DNA from 2 places in the Streptomyces sp. NPDC006174 genome. Region 2 is predicted to be linked to the other one. Evidence: riboswitches for the same ligand, from Rfam matches in the RefSeq annotation. Region 2 holds a riboswitch; the other holds the start of a gene.
What was found. A riboswitch is a leader RNA that binds a small molecule or an ion and turns the genes downstream of it on or off. The one in region 2 is predicted to bind cobalamin.

Region 1 (3,347 bases), on a different contig from region 2:
GGTCGTCGACCTCGTCGCGCAGTGCGAGCGCCATCTGGCGGGCGGTCTCGCCGAGCGGCTGGTCGTCGCGGACGAAGGACCAGGCGAGCATGGTGACCGGCCCGGTGAGCATGCCCTTGACCGGCCGCTGGGTCAGCGACTGCGCGTACGCCGTCCAGCGCACCGTCATCGGCTCGGGACGCGTGATGTCCCCGGCGAGGACCGGCGGCCGGACGTAGCGGGTGCCGTACGACTGGACCCATCCGTGCTGCGTGGCGAGGTAGCCGGTGAGCTGCTCGGCGAAGTACTGCACCATGTCGTTGCGTTCGGGCTCACCGTGGACCAGGACATCGATCCCGGCCTTCTCCTGGAAGGAGAGGACCTCGCGGATCTCGTCCTTGATGCGCTCCTCGTAGCCGGCCTCGTCGATCCGGCCCGCTCGCAAGTCGGCGCGGGCGGTGCGCAGTTCGGTGGTCTGCGGGAACGATCCGATCGTGGTGGTCGGCAGCAGCGGAAGACCGAGGTGCGCGCGCTGAGCGAGGGTCCGCTCGGCGTACGGCTGGGAGCGGCGGCCGTCGGCGTCGGTGATGGCCGCCGTACGGGCCCGGACGGCCGGGTCGCGGGTGATGACGGCGGCGGTGCGGGAGGCCAGGTCGGCCCGGTTGGCGGCGAGTTCGGCGGCGATGGCCTCGGTGCCGGCGGACAGACCGCGCGCCAGGACGGCGATCTCCTGGGTCTTCTGCCGGGCGAAAGCGAGCCAGCGGGCGATCTCCGGGTCGATGTCCTGCTCGGCCCGGGCGTCCAGCGGGACGTGGAGGAGGGAGGAGGAGGCGGAGACGTCGACGTGGTCCGCGAGGCCGAGGAGCGTGCCGAGGGTGGCGAGCGACTTCTCGTAGTCGTTGATCCAGATGTTGCGGCCGTTGACGACGCCCGCGACCAGGCGCTTGCCGGGCAGTCCGCCGGCCGCCGCGAGGTCGGCGAGGTTCGCGGCGCCGGACTCGGTGAAGTCCAGCGCGAGCCCCTCCACCGGCGACTTGGCGAGCACCGGCAGCGCTTCGCCGAGCCGTCCGAAGTAGGAGGCGACCAGCAGCTTGGAACGGTCGGTGAGACCACCGAGCTCGCGGTAGGTGCGGGCGGCGGCGTTCAGCTCGGCCGGGGTGCGGTCCTGGACGAGCGCGGGCTCGTCCAGCTGGACCCACTCGGCGCCGGCGGCCCGGAGGTCGGCGAGGACTTCGGCGTACACGGGAAGCAGCCGGTCCAGGAGGGTCAGCGGCTCGAAGTCGGCGGCGACACCGGGGGCCGCCTTGGCGAGCAGGAGGTAGGTGACGGGTCCGACGAGGACCGGGCGCGGGGTGTGGCCGAGCGCGAGGGCCTCCTTGAACTCGGCGACCTGCTTGGCGGAGTCGGCGGTGAACACCGTGTCCGGGCGCAACTCGGGTACCAGGTAGTGGTAGTTGGTGTCGAACCACTTGGTCATCTCCAGCGGCGCCACGTCCTGCGTGCCGCGGGCCATGGCGAAGTAGCCGTCGAGGGCGTCCGCCTGGACCGCCTCGCGGTGCCGCGCGGGGACAGCGCCGACCATGACGCTGGTGTCCAGGACGTGGTCGTAGTGCGAGAAATCACCGGTCGGCACCTCGTGGACTCCGGCCTCGGCGAGCCGCTGCCAGGTTCCCCTGCGCAGTTCGGCGGCGGTCCGCCGGAGAGTGTCCGCGTCGACGCGGCCCTTCCAGTAGCCCTCGATGGCCTTCTTCAGTTCACGGTTCCGACCCTGGCGGGGGTAGCCGTACACGGTGGCCCGTGCTGCCGCGGCTGCGGGCTTCGCTGTCACGTGACTCTCCTTCGCGAGCATGTCTCCAGCTGTTCCCGGGACGGAACGCGGACGCGAAGGGGTGACGAAATCGGGCGGAAGCACGACACGTTGCCCGTGTCCGTCCGCCTGACGGTTACGCCGACCCGCCCACGAGGTCACCGGGAACTCCGCACGCGAACGGTCGCGTGCGGGCAACGGGCAGGTCTTCGGACTCGCGGGCACGTCTGCCGGAGGCAGACACCTACTGGCCGTCGCTTCCCAGACCCGGCCGGGCCCAGTGCGTATGACGGCGGTCGTTCCCACTCACCGCTGCGGGGCAGTCCCGGATTCCCACCGGGTTCCCTCTTACGACACCCTGTCTGGCGGACAGGGCGAACCAGCTGCACCGGCCACCCTAAGCGGATGGCCGCCGGGCGCACACCGTTGTTCACTCTTCGGACGGCGATATGAGACACGGACTCCGAACGAGTGGTGGCGGGTTCGGCTCCTCTTCGCCGGTTCGCTGACTTCTGGTCAGATCGTGCGGGCATGGTGACGCAGATGTAACCGAATGGCGTAGGCGAACCGGAACCACAGAGCGTCACAGGCCGTTCTTCTTGCCAATACCCAGCCGCCGACCCGCGGCGGCGACGAGTGAGGGAAGCGCCATATGAAGAAGACAGTCGGGTGGGCCCAGGACGGCGACGACTGGACGATCACGGTGAACGGCACCCTGTACCGGGCCGTCGAACGGCCCACCGACGGGCGCGTGCACAACTATCTGGTGCGGGGCAACGACCTGACCGCCGAGTGCCCGAGCCTCGGTCATGGGCTCGGCGTGATCCGGGCGCACGAGTCCCGCAGCTGACCTCCGACCGGGTCCGACGACGAGGCGCGGGCGGCCGCCGCGCCTCGACGCGACCCGCGGCCCTGTGTCACGTGACCCGCTCACCGGTCCGGGCCCCCGCTCGCGGGCCGGGGCCCGACAGCTGAGGGCCGGTCGGCGGTTGTCGGCCGTCCGCCGCCGGAGGGAGAATCGGGGCATGGCTGATGTACGCGTACAGATCAACGCCCTCGTCATCGACGCCGCCGACCCGGAGCTGCTGGCCGCGTTCTGGTCCGAGCTGCTCGGCAGGCCGGTGGTGGACCGCACCGGCCCGTACGTCTGGCTGCGCCGCGAGAACGGCCAGGCCCTGGGAGTCCAGCGGACGGGTGAGTTCAAGACGGGCAAGAACCGCGTGCACGTCGACATCAGCTCACCCGATCCGGCCGCCGAACAGCAGCGCATCGAGGCGCTCGGCGGACGCCGGCTGGAGGAGTACGCCGACAGCGGGTTCCTGGTCATGGCGGACCCCGAGGGCAATGAGTTCTGCGTCATCCCTGAGGGGCCGGTCGGCATGGACGACCAGGGACGCGCCCATTACCTCGACTGATCCACGCCACCCGGGGCCTACGGCGACTCCGTGCCTTCCGCGCTTTCCGTGGGTTCCGCGCTTTCCGGCCGCCGGCGGAGCAGGTACGTGTCCATGATCCAGCCGTGCCGTTCGCGGGCCTCGGCGCGCACGCGGCTGATCCGTTC
Region 2 (3,347 bases):
GACGACGCTCTTGCCCGCGTCGGAGGTCGTCCCCGCGACCAGCAGCCCACCGCTCATGCCCGTCCCCGCCCCTGTCCTGTCGACGACCGTCCCGCGACCACGCGCCCCACGACCGTCCGGCCCACCACGCACACGCCGAGGGCCAGCACACTCACCCGCCGCGACAGCCGCACCGCGCGTTCGATGTCGGCGCTGCGGACCTCCTGGCCCGACGCACCGTTCAGCACCGGCCGGTGCTCGACGCGCCCGGCGTACGCCAGCGTCCCGCCGAGCCGTACGCCGAGCGCTCCCGCGAACGCGGCCTCCACCGGTCCCGCGTTCGGGCTCGGATGGCGCCCCGCGTCCGCCTTCCAGGCGCGTACGGCCTCCGAAGGGCGCCCGCCGGCCACCACGGCCAGCGCGGCCGTCAGCCGGGCGCCGGGCCATCCCGCCACGTCGTCCAGGCGGGCCGAGGCCCAGCCGTAACGGCGGTGACGAGGCGACTTGTGACCGACCATCGCGTCCAGCGTGTTCACGGCCCGGAAGCCGACGAGCCCCGGAACCCCGCCGATCGCGCCCCACACCAGCGCGCCGACGACGGCGTCCGAGGTGTTCTCCGCGACCGACTCCACGACGGCGCGGGCGATCTGGGGCCCGTCCAGGGCCTGCGGATCGCGCCCGCACAGGTGCGGCAGCCGCTCCCGGGCCACCTCCAGGTCACCGGCGGCCAGCGCACCGCCGATGGCCCGGGCCTCCCGGCCCAGCGACGTGCCGCCGACGACCGACCAGGTGGTGGCGGCCGTCAGCGCGACGGCGAGCGCGGGACGGTTCCGTACGGCACGGGCGGCCAGCGCGGCGGCTCCTACGGCGCCTCCGGCGCAGAGCAGCGTGTGCAGCGCGCCCCGGCCCCGGTCGTCACGCCACAGCAGGGACTCCACCCGCGCGGCGGCCCGGCCGAACCCGGCGACAGGATGCCTGCGGCGCGGATCGCCGAGAGCCGCGTCGGCGATCAGCCCGGCGGTGGCGCCGTACGCGAAGACGCGATCGACACGCACGGTTCAGCCCGCCGTGGGCAGAGGCGTTCCGGCACGAAGAGGTACAGGATGCGGCGCACGGCGGCCGGGCATGGCTTATGTCCTCACTCAGGGTCCGCGCCCTGGTTCGACGTGACCGGCGACAAGAGTCTCCTGGCTTCCGGATCCGCGCTTCCCCCGGCCTTCCAGCCCTCGTCGCGAGGGCCGTGACATCCGGTGTGGGGGAGTGCTCCCCGGTGACAGTGGCGGGACCGCGCCGGATTCGCACCGGCTTCCTCTTCTGTCGCCGTAAATGGCTCCGGCAGTCCACCACGCTGCGAGAACGGCCGTCAACTTGCTGTTGACCTGCGGAGCCCCGGTGTGCGCAGACGCACATCGGGCCGGACACACGGTGGTGTGTCCGGCCCGAAGGAACGTGTCGGTGCGGTCAGGCGACGATCAGATAGATCCCGTACGCGACCGCCGCCACGCACGCCGCGAAGCAGGCGTACGCGCCGGTGCGCGCCAGCGCGGCCGTACCGCCGGTGGCGCCGCCGGTGGCACCGCCGGCCGGGGCCGACAGCTTGGAGAGGGCGACGATGCCCAGGGTGAAGAGGCCGACCAGTGCGACGGTGACCACGAGACTGACACCGAAGACGGAGGCGAGAGCTGCCCAGTCGATTTTCATACGGATCTGTCCTTACACCGTGGCCGCGGGGCGGGGCGTGTCGTCGGGTGCCGCGGCCGGGGCCGGGATGGTGGTCGAGAGCTCGGAGACCGCGCCGGCGGTGGGCGGCGGAGCGACCGCGGCCATGGCGGTGGTGACGATGCCCTGCGGCTCGTCCGCCGTCGCGTCGTCGGTGTCGTTGACGTTGGTGTGGTCGACCGGCTGGCGGCGCGAGGCCAGCCAGATGGCGAAGGAGCCGCCGATCAGGATGACCGCCGTGACGGCGATGCCCCAGGGGCCCTGCTTGGTGAGGAACTCGGCGCCCGCGCCGACCAGACCCGCGGCCGGGAGCGTGAGGCCCCAGGCGACGAACATCCGGGTGGCGGTGGACCAGCGGACCACGCCGCCCTTGCGGCCGAGGCCCGCGCCCATCACGGCACCCGAGCAGGACTGGGTGGTGGAGAGCGAGAAGCCGAGGTGCGAGGAGGCCAGGATGACGGTCGCCGCGCTGGTCTGGGCGGCGAAGCCCTGCGGCGGCCGGAGGTCGGTGAGGCCCTTGCCCATGGTGCGGATGATGCGCCAGCCGCCGAGGTAGGTGCCGAGCGCGATGGCGATACCGGCCGAGACGATGACCCACATGGGCGGGTTGGAGCCGGGGGCCAGGACACCGCTGGTGACCAGCGCCAGCGTGATGATGCCCATCGTCTTCTGCGCGTCGTTGGTGCCGTGGGCGAGCGAGACGAGACCGGCGGAGGCGATCTGGCCGGCCCGGTAGCCCTTGGCGGTCGACTTCTGCTGGTTCGGGTCGGTGACGTTCCGGTTGATCCGGTACGTGAGCCGGGTGGCCAGCATCGCGGCGATACCGGCGACCAGCGGGGCGGCGATCGCGGGCAGCAGCACCTTGGTGACGACGGTGCCGCCGTTGATCGAGGACCAGCCGGCCGACATCACGGCGGCGCCGATCAGACCGCCGAACAGGGCGTGGGAGGAGCTGGACGGGAGGCCCAGCAGCCAGGTGAAGAGATTCCACAGGATGGCGCCGACGAGCGCCGCGAAGATGACCTCTGTTCTGATGCCGTCCTCGTTGACGATCCCGCCGGAGATCGTCTTGGCGACCTCCACCGACAGGAACGCGCCGATCAGGTTGAGAACGGCGGACATGGCCACCGCTGTCTTGGGCTTCATCGCGCCGGTCGAGATGGTGGTCGCCATCGCGTTGGCGGTGTCGTGGAAACCGTTCGTGAAATCGAACACGAGAGCTGTTACGACCACAATCGCAAGCAGCAGCGTGATGTGTTCCATTTACCCAGGCAATCGTTCGACGTCAGTGGCTCGTGGACCGTAGGCAACCTGAGTGAACGGAAGATGAACTGGGTGGGGCGCTGTGGTGACCCGAATCGGAGTGCGGTGGTTCCGCTTGTGTGCGGGAGGGGTTGCGGGATGCCCGTGGTGCACCGGCTGGTCTGCCCTTTACTCCTCGTTGGCGAAGTTTTTGACGGTCACATCCGACCCCGGAAGAGATCCCGGTCACGTGGGGCGTGACGTTCCGGTTTCCGGCCGCCGCCCCTACGCTCGCCCCATGAGCGAGCAGCAGGCGGAATCAGTCGCCCTGGCCTGGCGGGACGTGGTCGCGACCGCCCGCCGGAGCGCCGCCGAGGGCCTGGTCGTCGGCACCTCCGGCAATGTGT

Region 1: another riboswitch for cobalamin. It lies ahead of metE (5-methyltetrahydropteroyltriglutamate--homocysteine S-methyltransferase); the one in region 2 lies ahead of ABZ267_RS14940 (cobalamin biosynthesis protein).

What each region holds. Positions count from the first base shown of each region.
Region 1 is NZ_JBEXTJ010000008.1:336,657-340,003, reverse strand. It holds gene metE (5-methyltetrahydropteroyltriglutamate--homocysteine S-methyltransferase) at 1-1,807, opposite strand, end outside; cobalamin riboswitch at 1,969-2,185, opposite strand; gene ABZ267_RS20850 (hypothetical protein) at 2,439-2,636, shown strand; gene ABZ267_RS20845 (VOC family protein) at 2,812-3,201, shown strand; gene cobF (precorrin-6A synthase (deacetylating)) at 3,219-3,347, opposite strand, start outside.
Region 2 is NZ_JBEXTJ010000006.1:54,277-57,623, reverse strand. It holds gene ABZ267_RS14945 (cobyric acid synthase) at 1-57, opposite strand, end outside; gene ABZ267_RS14940 (cobalamin biosynthesis protein) at 54-1,034, opposite strand; cobalamin riboswitch at 1,160-1,293, opposite strand; gene ABZ267_RS14935 (hypothetical protein) at 1,441-1,680, opposite strand; gene ABZ267_RS14930 (inorganic phosphate transporter) at 1,693-2,961, opposite strand; gene ABZ267_RS14925 (class II aldolase/adducin family protein) at 3,239-3,347, shown strand, end outside.